3 regions of the Embleya sp. NPDC056575 genome follow, and region 1 is predicted to be linked to each of the others. Evidence: riboswitches for the same ligand, from Rfam matches in the RefSeq annotation. Region 1 holds a riboswitch; each other region holds the start of a gene.
What was found. Region 1 has a riboswitch for cyclic di-AMP ahead of ACFRCG_RS09185 (transglycosylase family protein). Riboswitches for the same ligand answer to the same signal wherever they lie in the genome.

Region 2: linked by a shared signal. The riboswitch ahead of ACFRCG_RS14435 (transglycosylase family protein) and the one ahead of ACFRCG_RS09185 (transglycosylase family protein) in region 1 are both predicted to bind cyclic di-AMP.
Region 3: linked by a shared signal. The riboswitch ahead of ACFRCG_RS24430 (NlpC/P60 family protein) and the one ahead of ACFRCG_RS09185 (transglycosylase family protein) in region 1 are both predicted to bind cyclic di-AMP.

What each region holds. Positions count from the first base shown of each region.
Region 1 covers NZ_JBHTVA010000009.1:72,316-76,805, forward strand. Annotated here, with positions in the region: gene galE (UDP-glucose 4-epimerase GalE) at 1-401, shown strand, start outside; cyclic di-AMP (ydaO/yuaA leader) riboswitch at 921-1,142, shown strand; gene ACFRCG_RS09185 (transglycosylase family protein) at 1,147-2,496, shown strand; gene ACFRCG_RS09190 (PIG-L family deacetylase) at 2,629-4,490, opposite strand, start outside.
Region 2 covers NZ_JBHTVA010000015.1:89,935-94,424, forward strand. Annotated here, with positions in the region: gene ACFRCG_RS14425 (DUF6421 family protein) at 1-692, opposite strand, end outside; gene ACFRCG_RS14430 (nucleobase:cation symporter-2 family protein) at 1,052-2,464, shown strand; gene ACFRCG_RS14435 (transglycosylase family protein) at 2,522-3,247, opposite strand; cyclic di-AMP (ydaO/yuaA leader) riboswitch at 3,248-3,435, opposite strand; gene ACFRCG_RS14440 (EthD family reductase) at 3,631-3,966, opposite strand; gene ACFRCG_RS14445 (phosphoenolpyruvate hydrolase family protein) at 4,043-4,490, opposite strand, start outside.
Region 3 covers NZ_JBHTVA010000031.1:35,354-39,843, forward strand. Annotated here, with positions in the region: gene ACFRCG_RS24425 (methyltransferase) at 1-330, shown strand, start outside; gene ACFRCG_RS24430 (NlpC/P60 family protein) at 453-1,415, opposite strand; cyclic di-AMP (ydaO/yuaA leader) riboswitch at 1,422-1,578, opposite strand; gene ACFRCG_RS24435 (DNA-binding protein) at 2,021-2,497, shown strand; gene ACFRCG_RS24440 (TMEM165/GDT1 family protein) at 2,510-3,094, opposite strand; gene ACFRCG_RS24445 (TetR/AcrR family transcriptional regulator) at 3,383-3,922, opposite strand; gene ACFRCG_RS24450 (DMT family transporter) at 3,919-4,239, opposite strand; gene ACFRCG_RS24455 (uridine kinase) at 4,349-4,490, shown strand, end outside.

The DNA.
Region 1 (4,490 bases):
TGGTGCTGGAGAAGTTGACGGCCGGCCGGGCGCCGGTGATCTACGGGGACGACTACGACACCCCCGACGGCACCTGCGTGCGCGACTTCATCCACGTGGTGGACCTGGCCGAGGCGCACGTGGCCGCCGCCCGCCGGCTCGCCGCCGACCCGGACACACGCCTGGTGCTCAACGTCGGCCGCGGTCGGGGTACCTCGGTCCGCGAGATGGTCGAACTCATCCGCGAGGTCACCGGTTTGCGCGAGTTCGCACCCCAGACGCTGCCCCGGCGCGCCGGCGACCCGGCCAGGGTGGTCGCGAGCGCCGAGCGGATCGCGGCCGAACTGGGCTGGAAGGCCCGCCTGGACGTCTCCGACATGGTGGAGAGCGCGTGGGCGGGGTGGCGGGCGCGGCGCGGGTGACGGGCGCGGGACGCGCCACGTGGTGAGCGCCGGGCCGGCCGAACGTGTGCCGCGCGTCCGGTGCTCCCGAATCACCCCGAGTGCTTTCGTGTGCTCCGAACGCCTCGATGCGACGTCTGCCGGCGCGTCGGCGTCGTGGGGAGTGCGTGGGGTGAAGTGCGCCGGGATGAATCGGACTTGGGGCTTTTGTCCTGTGGGCCGAATCACTCCGCCTTCGGGTGCGGACGGGCGCGCCGATGGGTAACGACGCCACTCCGGACCCGAGGCGCGCGATGCGCCTGTGACGAACGGGACTTCGGTGATCATTCCCGGGTGATCCATGCGAGGCTCGATCAAGGTTCTTCGTCACCCGATCCGGCCGAATCCACCACGGAACGCCAACTCCGGTCCTTTCCGTAAGGGATCATCTACATTGCGCTCAACCGCAAAACGGATAATCGGCTTCTATCCGACACAGACTTGTGATCTTCGGCGGGGCCTGCTTAGCGTTCGATCCGTCCGTATCCCACACGGACCCCGATCGCCGGTACGCCGAATCCTGTCGCCGGCCGTTCGGGAGGCTGACGAGCACCACACGACAGGAGCGGGGGAACCACAGGTGAACCGCCGCGCACGGCACCGATCGAGACGGTCGGCGGCCGTGAACGGCTTGGGGTGAAGCCACGTTCTTCGGGACGTGGCCGGGCTATCGATCTCCGGCCCGAATCCGACAGCTCACCTCGTAGGCGTGGGAGAGGATCCAGCCATGCTGTCCGGAACCGGGCGTCATCGCCGTCGCAGCACCAGCAGGACCACGCGTCTGATCGCCGCGGCCGGCGTCGCCGGTGTCGGCGTCGCCATGCCGATCATCGGGGCGGGCACGGCTCAGGCCGCGTCCGTGAGCACCTGGGACAAGGTCGCCCAGTGCGAGAGCACGGGCAACTGGAAGATCAACACCGGTAATGGCTTCTACGGCGGCCTCCAGTTCACCCAGAGCACCTGGAACGAGTTCGGCGGCTCGCAGTACGCCGCGCGCGCCGACCAGGCGACCAAGAGCCAGCAGATCGCGATCGCCGAGAAGGTGCTCAAGAGCCAGGGCCCCGGCGCCTGGCCGGTCTGCTCGGTCAAGGCGGGCCTGACCCGCGGCGGTGCCGCTCCGGACCTCGACACGGGCTCGGCGGGCGGCAAGACCGCGCCGAAGACGGCCCCGAAGACGGAGAGCGCCAAGCCGGCGCCGAAGACCGAGACCGCCAAGCCGAAGATCGAGGTCAAGAGCGAGGCGCCGAAGACCGAGGCGCCCAAGGACGAGACTCCCAAGACCGAGGCGCCCAAGGCCGAGACGACCGCCAAGACGGACGCGGCCGGCGGCTCCTACGTCGTGGTCGCCGGCGACACGCTGTCGCAGATCGCGAACGCCCGGAACGTGCCCGGCGGTTGGCCGAAGCTGTACGAGGCCAACAAGAGCGTGGTCGGCGAGAACCCGGACCTGATCTTCCCGGGCCAGCAGCTGACGGTCGACGGCAAGGCCGCGCCGGCCGCCGAGACCGGGACCGAAACCAAGGACGAGCCCAAGGCCGAGGCGCCGAAGGCGGAGACGCCCAAGGCCGAGGCCAAGACCGAGGTCAAGCCGGCCGCCGCGCCGAAGACCACGGTCAAGACCGAGAGCACCAAGGCCGACTCCTCGGCCAAGGGCTCCGAGCAGGCCTCCGGTTCGTATGTCGCCCCGGTCTCCGGCGCCACCCTGACCGCGAGCTTCGGCTCGGGCGGGTCGCGCTGGTCCAGCGGCCACCACACCGGCCAGGACTTCGCCGTCTCGACCGGCACCACGGTGCGCGCGGTCACCTCCGGCACGGTCGTCTCGGCCGGCTGGGGCGGCGCGTACGGCAACGAGGTCGTGATCCGGCACGCGGACGGCAAGTACACCCAGTACGCGCACCTGTCCTCGATCTCGGTCAAGGCCGGGATGAAGGTGCAGACCGGCCAGAAGATCGCGCTCTCCGGCGCGACCGGCAACGTCACCGGCCCGCACCTGCACTTCGAGGTCCGCACCACGCCGAACTACGGCTCCGCGGTCAACCCGATGACGTGGCTGCGCAGCCACGGCGTGAACGTCTGATCCACCGCACTCCCGCGCCGAACGGCGGGCGTCCCCTTCGCGGGGGATGCCCGCCGTTCGCGTGTGCGGACCGCGCGGGCGCGGGGCGGGCGGGTGGCGGCCTCGGGGCGCGGGGGCTCGGGTGCCGGGGCTTCAGGGCAGGCGGGCGGTGTGCAGGGTGGCGGTCGGGTCGAGCCACAGGGCGAGCGGTCGGCCCGTGCCGTCGAGGGTGGTGGTCGGGCCGGTCGGGGTCGGGCGGTCGTCGAGCACGAGCGGCGTGGGGGTCGCGCCGAGCACCACCGGACGGCCCTCGGCGTCCCGGGTCGAGGTGAGCAGCGTGCCGTCGGGGCGGGGCAGTTGCCACAGCGGCTCGTAGCCGGCCCCGGCCGTGCGCGTGGCCGTGGGAACCCACGCGTCGGGGCCCGCCTCGGTCGTGCCCGCGATCTCCGCCGTCCCGGCCCGCCGGTAGCCGACCGTGACCCGGCCGTCGGCGCCCACCGACGCGGCGGGCGGCCCGACCGGGTGATCCGCCGCGATCGTGCGCGGCGGGCCGGACCGGTCGCCGACCACGTCCCAGGCGCGGATGCCCTCGCGGGCCGTGCCGAACACGGTGACCCGGCCGTCGGGACGGGTGAGCGCGGTCGGGCCCTCGACGATCTCGGCGCCGCCGAGGTCGCGCCACGGCGACCACGCCGTGCTCCCGGCGGGCAGGTACCGCGTGCCGATGCCCTTGGCCCGATCGCGCGCGAACAGGTGCAGCCCGCCCGCGCCGTCGGCTTGCACCACCGGCGGGCCCAGGCCCGTCGCGCCGCCGTCCGGGCCGCCCAGGTCCTGCCACGGGCCCAGGTCGCCGCCGGGCGCCGACTCGATCGCGGTGACGATCGCGAGCCGGTCCCGATCGGCCCGGTCCGCGCCGCCGATCCGCAGCGCGAACACCCGGATCCGCCCGTCCGCCGTGCGCACCACCGCCGGGGCCGGGGCGAGTTCGCCGTCGCCGGGGGCGCCCAGGTCGCGCGCGGCGGACCAGACGCCCGCGCCGTCCTCGGCCCAGCGGGTGATCCGACCGCCGAGCACCGACCAGGCGCTCGATCGGCCGTCCGCGCCGAGCACGGGCCTGGGGCCCGGGTCGGGGAAGCGATAGGTGGTGCTCTGCGGCCAGTTGCTGCGGGACGCGGTGTCGCGCACCTTGAGGTCGCCGCAGTCCGCCCGGCCCGGGCAGTGGTGCTCGCGGTCGGTCCAGCCGTAGACCCGGGTGACCGCGTCCTTGCGCTCGCGGGCGGCCGGCTCCAGGTTGTGCGGCCAGCGCTCGTTGTAGTAGCCGCGATACGCGATCGCCGCGGCGGCCCCGGCGGGCCGGTCGATGTTGTAGCGGCGCAGCGCCTCCCAGGTGAACCGCGCGGCGGCGGTGTGGTCCTGGTGGTCGGAGACGCCGTGGTTGTCGGCGTGCGCCGGGTGCTCGGCGTCGTGCTTCTGGCGGTCGGGGTCCGGGTCGAGCGTGCGCACCACGGTCGGCGCCTGGGCCCGCATCAGGTCGGTCAGGGACCCGATCAGCCCGTCGCGGGTGTACGCGTACGGCCCGCCCGCCGGCTCGTCGAGCGGGGCCAGCGTGTCGAGTTCGCGCTCCTGGCCGTTCCACAGGGTGCGCAGCCGCCCCTTCGCGCCGATGCCCTCCTCCTTGCGGGTGTTGAGGAACACCAGCTTGATGTTGGGCGCGTCGACGAGGCGGTCGAATTCGGCGTGCGCGCCGTCGCGCAGGCGGATGCTGTGGCGTTCCCAGCGCGCCGCGCGGTCGCCGAGTGCCATGAACGCGTAGGCGGCGCGCGAGCCGTTGTTGCGCGCCGCCGCGTACGCCCGCACATCCGGCCGGCTCCCGGGGCCGTTGCGGCCGTCGGCCTCCCCCGCGGTGAGGAAGACGGTCACGTTGTCCGTGCCGGCGTGCACCGCGTGGTCGATGTCGGGGTTCATGAAGTACAGGTCGTCGTCCTGGTGGGCCACCACCTGCATCACCGCGCCGC
Region 2 (4,490 bases), on a different contig from region 1:
GCGTTCTGGGCGAGCTGCTGGCTCTCGACCAACGCCTGTGCCTCCGGCGGCAGTTCCAGGCCGAGGGTGTCCGCCGCGGCGGTACCGACCCGGCGGAAGCGGGCCGCCTCGCGGTCGCAGAAGATGCCGCCCCAGGTGAACCTGGGGACCTCGCGGACGGCCACGGTCTCGGGGAAGAGCACCGCCGAGTCGGTGTCGTATCCGTCGGTGAAGTCGACGAACGCGAGCGGCACGAACATCGCGTTGTCGTAGCGCGTCGCCTCCAGGTCGGCCAGCCACTGCGGCCACACCACGCGCAGCAGGACCGCCTCGACGTTGCGGTTCGGATTGCCGTTCTGGGTGGTCATCGGGAAGACCACCAGGTGCTCCAGACCGTCCCGCCGGTTCTGCTCGGGGCGGAAGGCGACCAGCGAGTCCAGGAAGTCCGGACGAGCGAAGTCGGCCTCGGCCCAGCGGTGGAAATCGGCCACGACGGCGTCGAGGTAGGCCTCGTCGTACGGGAACAGCGGGGCGAGCGCCGCGATGGCGGCGGTGATGTCGGCGACCAGGAGACGGGCCGCGGCGTGCCCGGACGGCTCGATCGAGCCGTCCTTGGCCTGAAGCGGACGCAGGTCGGAAACGGCTTCCTTGAGCACCGGCCACTGTGGGTGGTCGACGGCGGTACGGACGGCTACGCGGGTCATGTCGGACATGAAACCCCCTCAGGGAAACGCAGGAACCACGGCCAGGCGAACCTATGTCAAAAGAATTTCACGTGGCAAGGCCGATTCAAACGCAATCTTATCGTCTCCAGTGCGTTTTGCCCGAATAAGTTGAGAATGCGATCACTGGTTCACCGACCGAGCCGCCGACAGCTGTGGCTATTGACCGCCGATCCGACCCCTCCCTACAGTCTCGTTCTGTTCAACGGAATGTTGATTCCGCATCACGAAAACGGTCGGTCGGGGGAACGCCCCGGATCCGCATCCACTCCCGCTGCCCGAACCTGCGATCCCGTACGCCAATGGGCCGGACCGTCCCCGCGACGGCACCCGCATGTGGAGGCACGGACATGGGCTGGAAAATCACCGGAAGATCCGCGCAGGCGACCACGCATCCCGTCGACGAGGTCCTGCCGCCCGGGCGCATGCTGGTCGGCGCCCTGCAACATGTGGCCACCATGTACGCCGGCGTCGCCGCCCCGCCGCTGATCATCGGCGGCGCGCTCGGCCTGCCCCCCGCCGAGACGACCACGCTGCTGGGCGCGAGCCTGCTGATCGCGGGCCTGGCCACGCTGCTCCAAACGATCGGCTTCTGGCGGATCGGCTCGCGACTGCCGTTCGTCAACGGCGTCACCTTCGCGGTGGTCTCGCCGATCCTGGCGGTGGCCGCGGCCAAGCAGGACGCGACACTGCCGGTGATCTTCGGCTCGACCATCGTCGCCGGCGTGTTCTGCTTCGTGCTCGCCCCGGTCTTTTGCCGACTGGTCCGCTTCTTCCCGCCGGTGGTCGGCGGGACGGTGATCACCCTGATCGGCGTGTCCCTGCTGCCGGTGGCGGGCAACTGGGCGCAGGGCGGCGACCGGAAGGCGGCCGACTACGGCTCGATGACCAACCTGGGCCTCGCCGCCGCGACGCTGGTGGCGATCCTGGTCCTGCATCGGGTGCTGACCGGATTCGCGCAGCGCGTCGCGATCCTGCTCGGGCTGCTCGTCGGCACGCTACTGGCCATCCCGTTCGACCGGGTGGACGGGGACGCGCTGAGCGGGCTCGCGGTGTTCGAGGTGCCGCGGCCCTTCGCCTTCGGGGCACCGCAGTTCGACGTATCGGTGACCGTGTCGATGCTCGTGGTGATGATCGTGTGCATGACCGAGTCGACGGCCGACATCATCGCGCTGAGCGAGGTGGTGGACAAACCCGCCGACGACCGCACCATCGCGGGCGGGCTGCGTGCCGACGGCCTGGCCACCGCGTTCGGCGGCGTGTTCAACGGCTTTGCCTGCACCGCCTTCGCGCAGAACATCGGACTGGTCGCGCTGACCCGGATCCGCAGCCGGTTCGTGGTCGCGGTCTGCGGCGGCTTCCTGGTCCTGATGGGCCTGATGCCGATCGTCGGCGGCCTGGTCGCGCTGGTCCCGCAGCCCGTGCTCGGCGGCGCGGGCGTGGTCCTGTTCGGCACCGTCGCGGTGGCCGGCATCCGCACTCTGGGCAAGGCCGATCTGAACGCCGGCTCCAATGCGCTGATCGTGGCGGTCGCCCTGGCGTTCGGCGTCTTCCCGATCGCGTTCCCGGACTTCTACCACGCGTTCCCGGAGAAGGTCGCCATGATCGCCGAGTCCGGCATCTCGGCAGGGTCGATCATCGCGGTCGTGCTCAACCTGCTGCTCAACCACACCGGCCGCGCGGGCGGCAAGGCTCCCGCCGAACCCACCGACCCCGCCGTCACGTTGCCGGCCCAGTCCGCCCAACAGCCCACCCGAGCATGACCACATGCACGTGGGCCCCGCCGAAGTGTTCGGCGGGGCCCACGTGGTGAGGGTGGATCAGACGGCGAGCTTGGTGCCCACGGCGATCACGTTCGGGTTGTCGCCGATGACACCGGCGTTGGCCGTGTGCAGGGCCTTGTAGCCGCCCTTGACACCGAGCTTGGCCGCGATCGCGGACAGCGTGTCACCGGACTTGACGGTGTAGGTGCCGGAGCCCGACGCCCGCTCGGTCGCGGCCGACTTCGGCGCGTCCTGCTTGGCGACGTCCTGCTTGGGCTGCACGTTGAGCTTCGGCGCGTTGCCGGTCGCGGGCTTGGCCTCGGACGCCGGCGCGGCCTTCGGCTCGACCGAGGACTTGGTCTTGCCGGTGGTCGAGGACTCGGCCGTGGCGTTGGGGTTGCCGCCCTTGCCCAGACCGGCCTTCACGGAGCAGACCGGCCAGGCGCCCGGGCCCTGGCTCGCCAGGACCCGCTCGGCGACGGCGATCTGCTGCGCCTTGGAAGCCTGCGCGGCGCTGGCCGCGTACTGGCTGCCGCCGAACGCGTTCCAGGTGCTCGGGGTGAACTGCAGACCGCCGGAGAAGCCGTTGCCCGTGTTGATGCTCCAGTTGCCGGTGCTCTCGCACTGGGCGACCGAGTCCCAGGTGGACGAAGTCGCGGCGTTCGCGCTGCCCGCCATGCCCACGAGGGGAAGGACGAGACCCGCACCGGCGGCGACGGCGATGCCGGCGCGACGGCCACGAGAGAGCGAACGAACCGGAGCGGTGATGGCACGGAAGGTCATTGATTACCTCGTCGGGCGCCTACGAAGTTAGCTGTCGGGTTCGGACGATTGGCCCGGCCTCGCCTGTCACAGGCATGGCTTCACCCCAGGCATCGGCAGTGCCGATGTCGGCTCACTTGGTTCCCCCGCTCCTGCCGCCAGTCGATATCGACTGCTTCCCTCGGGCGGCGGCAGGATTCGGCGTACCGCCCGGGGAGTTCGCTTGTGCGAACAACCACGAAGCTACGCACCGGTTCGCCGGGTTGGCAAACATTTCGGGCGGTTTGTGACGTCCCCCATAGGGAGGAATAACACCTATTTGCCCGATTTGTCGCCGTCCTTGCAGGTCACGGTCCGGCGTACGCGGTGCGCGGCCGCGTGGTCACGCGTGCGTCAGCGACGGGCTATTCCGTCGCGGGCAGCTCTACCGGAACCACTACCCATTCCTCGTCCCAGAGGAACGTCGCGCCGCCGGTCGCGAAATTGGGCACATCGGCCACCGTGGCCCGCCCCTCGGGCGAATCCAGCACCGCCTCGAGTTCCGCGCGCGAGGGCGCGTACAGCGCGACCACCAGGTAATAGGGCGGCTCCGCGCCGGACGGATCCGGCTCGCACTTGCCGATGGTCCAGCCGGTCAGTCCCGGCATGGTGCGCGCCAGTGGGACGTGCTTGTCCCAGTAATAGGCGTCGAACGCCGCCGGGTCGTCGGGGTGGCCGTAGAGCACGGTCAACTTGTACATGCCGGGTCCTCACGCTCGTGATGGTCGGACGGACGGACGTGCGCTTGCGCCACGCGTTGGCTGCCGGGGGCGTGGGTTACGGATGGGCCGGAGTGTCGCCCGCCGTGGCGACGCCCCCACTCGGAGTGATGCTCTTGAACGCCCGCGCCTGCTCGGTGATGGCCACCTCGGTCGGCAGGCGCTCCATGCTGGAGGCGCCGAAGAAGCCGACCACGCCGGTGGTGTGGGCCAGGACGTACGCCGCGTCCTCGGGTTCGGCGATCGGCCCGCCGTGGCACAGCACCAGCACGTCGGGGTTGACCTCCGCGGCCGCGTCGCGCATCTCCTGCACCCGCTCCACCGCCTGATCGAGGGTGACCGCGGTGGTCGCGCCGATGCTGCCCTTGGTGGTCAGCCCCAGGTGCGGGACCAGCACGTCGGCGCCGGCCGCCGCCATCGCGCGGGCCTGCTCGGGGTCGAAGACGTACGGCGCCGTGAGCAGACCGCGCTCCGCCGCCAGCCGGATCATCTCCACCTCCAGGTCG
Region 3 (4,490 bases), on a different contig from region 1:
CTGCCCGGCGGGGCGGACGTGTACCTGCTGGCTCGGATCCTGCACGACTGGGCGGACCCCGAGTGCCTGATCGTGTTGCGGGCCCTGGCCCGGGCGATGCCGGTCGACGCACGTCTGGCGATCGTCGAGCGGCCGATCGTCGAGGCGGGCCGGTCGGTGTTGCCGCTGCGCTTCGACATCCAGATGATGACCAACGCGCGGGGCCGCGAGCGCACGGTGGCGGAGTATCGCGCGTTGCTGGCCGAGGGCGGCTTCGAACTGCTCGACCTGCGACCGCTGCCGCTGGACATGGCGGTACTCACCGCCCGACCGCGCCCCACGCGGGAGTAGGCACCGGACGTGCGACGGCGCTGTGCCCCCGACCACGGTCGGGGGCACAGCGCCGTGCCACTGCTGCCACTGCCACTGCTGTGCGATGGTCACCCGGGCGCCGCCGCGGCCGGGTCGCGCGATCAGTTCGGGCGGGTCGCGCCGGCGATCGGCATGGTGTTGATCGAGGCGATCTCCACCGGCTTGCGCGAGTTGGCGGCGTGCACCATCTTGCCGTCGCCGATGTAGATGCCGACGTGGCTGATGCCCGAGTAGAAGAACACCAGGTCGCCGGGCTGCAGGTTGGCGATCGACACGTGCGGGTCGGCGGCGAACTGGTCGTTGGTCACGCGCGGCAGCGAGATGCCCGCCGCCTTGTACGCGGCCTGGACCAGACCCGAGCAGTCGTACGCGTTCGGGCCGGTGGCGCCGTACACGTACGGCTTGCCGACCTGCGCCTTGGCGAAGGCGACGGCCTGGGCGGCCTTGCTCGACGTGTTCGAGGAACCGCCGGTGGGCGCCTGGTTGCCCTTCGAGCCACCGGTGGCCGGCTTGGCGGCGGGCTTGGCCGCGACGTCGACCGACGGCTTGCTCGTCGGCTTCGGCGCGGTCGTGCCGGTGACCGCGGTCTTCGGCTGGACCTGGATGCTCGGCTTGGCGGGGGCCTCCGCCTTGGGCTGCGCGGGCGCCGAGCCGGTCAGCCGCAGGGTCTGGCCGATCTCGATCAGGTCCGGGCCGGACGGGAGCACGTCGCGGTTGAGCTGGTACAGGCTCTGCCAGCCGCCGGAGACCTTGTTGGTCAGCGCGAGCTGGGACAGCGTGTCACCGGCCTGGACCAGGTAGCGGGCCTTCTCCGCGGCGGTGGCGGCCGCGGGCGCGGCGACCTCGGCCTGGACCGGGGCACTGTCGACCGCGGCGGTCGGCGTGGCCGACAGCACGGCGGAGGCGCCGGTGGGGGTCTGGTCGGTGGTGGGGACCTGCGCGTGGGCCGCACCGGCACCGGCGACCGGGATGACGGCTCCCATGCCGGCGATGCCCACCGCCGCGACGAAGCGGCGGACGTTGGCGGGGCGGGCGGCTCGGTGGCGAGCGTTTGCGGACAGCATGAAATGGGGTCCTCTCCTGTCGCCTACGAGGTGAGCTGTCGGATTCGGACTGGAGCAGCCCGGTCGCTTCACGCGACTTCACCCCTAGCCGTCACCGGAACGATCCCGGCCACGGCGATTCACCTGGTTCCCCCGCTCCCGTCGGATTCTTCGCTGTAGACATCCCGCTGCCGGCGACGGGATTCGGCGTACCGGCGGCAGGGTTCACCCGAAAGGTGAATCGGCGAGAAAGGTAGGCAATGCGATGGGGAGATCACAACCGAATCGCAGAGTTTGCCCGGAGTGTAAAGGCGGAATAAAGGCGACATCTCGGCCGGCTTCGGTCGGAAGCACCCGCGATGACGAGGGCATATCTCGGAGAGTGGCGTGACGGAGCGGTAACGGAAAATAGTCGAGATCCGTCGTCGGCCACCGGAAATGAATTGCAACCCGAAGTCGGCTATATAATTTATGTCCGTTTTATCCATGCGGGCTACATCACATTCCGGGCATCGGGTCGGCCGTGCCTCGCACCCGCATCCCGGCAGATGTGAACAAGTTGTTCACCACGAATCGTGCGACACGATCCATTGACATCGATCCGTGCGTCCCGGCATGCTGTGATCATGTCTTCGACTCCGGATACTCCCGCGACCCCCGAATCCCACGACCCCTTCACCGCGCCCGACCCCGAGCAGGCGCGGGCCCAGCGCGTACACGCCTCCCTGTTCCGGATCGCCGAGCGGCACGCGGCCACCGACGAGCAGCGCGCCCGGCAGGTGCATCCGTACATGCTCGGCCCGCACGAGGCGATCCGGCTGGTGTCGTTCCTGCTCAGCGGTATCGCGCAACCCGCCGACGGCGAGCCGGCGGTCGACCACGCCGACATCACCGCCGCGCTGAGCCTGATCCCGATGGCCCGGGGCGAGATGGACGACCTGGAGGCGGGGCTGCTCCGGATGGCCCGGGGGCGCGAGATGACCTGGCAGGAGATCGCCTTCGGCCTGGGCCTGGGCACCCCGCAGGCGGCCCGCCAGCGCTACGAACGCCTGCTCGGCCGCACCACGCCCGAGTCGGAGGACGACCCGGCCCCCCAGGCCTGAGCGCCCACCGGGTCAGCCCGCGAAGACCTCGACCAGGGACCAGATCGCCAGGCCGAGCATGCACACCCCGCCGATCCGCTGCACGGTCTGCAACGGCATGCGCTTGGCGATGAACCGCCCGGCGAGCAGCGCCAGCGCGGACACCGACATCAGCGCCGCGACCGAGCCGATCGCGGTGGACCAGGTGCCGTTGGTGGCGGCCAGGTTGGCGGTGGTGATCTGGGTCAGGTCGCCCCACTCGCTGATGAACACGGCCATGAAGGCGGTCGAGAACACCGCCCGGAACCCGGTGATCCGCGCGCCGCCGCCGTCCGCGTCCTCGTCGTCGGCACCACCGCGCAGCAGCATGAACGCGCCGAAGCCGAACAGCGCGGCGGAGACGAGCTTGACGATCCAACCGGGGAGCAGGCCGAGCAGACCGCCCGCGCCCACGGCGAGCGCGACGTGCACGGCGAACGCGGTCGAGGTGCCGAACCAGACGTAGAGCGGGCGCATGCGGGTGCCCATGGCGAGCGACGCGAACATGGTCTTGTCCGGTAGCTCGGCGAGGAAGATCAGCCCGAAGGCGGTCAGGATCGCCAGGAGGTCGAGGTGCATTCCGGGTGGCTTTCTACGAGAGCCGGGCCCCGGGTCTTCACGAAGCGCCGCTCGGCGGATTGGAGGACCACTCGGCCCGGCACGACGGGGTGCGTCCGCGAGATTCGCGGACGCGTCGTTGCCTGGCCGAAGGTCTCGCCCACCCGTGATGATCGGGCCCGGCCACCGGGAACCCGAGGGCTCCAGCATGTCGACGACCGGTTCGCGGGGCTACTCCCCTTCGCTGACCGCGACCCTACCGCATGCGTACGACCCGCCCGAGCGTCGCCGCGCGGACCCGGGTCCGGCTCACGACGTCAGGCAGCGTGCCAGGGACCAGCGCAGTTGCTCCTCGTCCAGCGGCGTGCCCAGGGTCAGCACCTGCAACATCGTGCCGTCCAGGAGCGTGACCGCCGCCACGGCGGCGGGCGGTCCGAACCGGTCGGCCAGGAAGCCGCCGATCCCCTCGACCCACGCTCGCGCGAAACCGCGCAACTCGGGGCTGCGCGCCGCCGCCAGATACAACTCGTACTCGACCAGCGCCCGAGGTCGGTCCGCGAGGTATTCGGCGGTGAGCGTGGTGAGCACGCCGGGCACGTCGTCGCTGCCCCGAATCCGCGCCGCCCAGTCCTCCACCATCCGCGCCGTCTCCGCCGACGCGTACGCCAGTGCCGCGGCGACCAGGTCGTCGAGCGACGCGAAGTAGTACGTGGTCGCCCCCAGCGGGACCTCGGCCCGCGCCGCGACCAGGCGGTGCGTGGTGTTGCCGACACCCACCTCGGCGATGGCCTGGACGGCGCCGCGTACGATCCGCAACCGCCGGCCCTCCGGGTCCCGGGTCGCGGTCAATGCGCACCACCCAGGTTGAGCACCACGACGCCCGCGATCACCAGGGCCATCCCGAACGCCTTGAGCAGCGTCATCGGCTCGTTCAGGAACACCGCGCCGACCAGGGCGATCGCCACCGTCCCGAGCCCCGACCAGATCGCGTACGCCGTGCCCACCTGCAACTGGCGCAGCGAGAGCGTCAGGAGATAGAAGGCGCCGGCATAGCCGCCCAGGCACGCCAGCGTCGGCCACAACCGGGTGAAGCCGTCCGTGCTCTTGAGCAGACTGGTCGCGATCACCTCACACGAGATCGCCAACCCCAGGAACAACCAGGCCATGCGCCCTCCCCACCGAGTTGTACAGATGTACAAGTACAAATGTACTGGAGCGAGGTGCGCGGTCGCCGGCCCCGGTGCGCCCGGTCGTGGTGGTGGGTAGGCTGCGCCGATGCCCACCGAACGGCCCGAACGGCTCGATCCGCGCCGGTGCGCGACGGCCGTCCGGTTGGCCGCGTGTGTCGTGGCGCTCCCGCCGTCCGTCGGCCGGACCCGGTTGATCGTGGTGGACGGGATCGGCGGCTCGGGCAAGA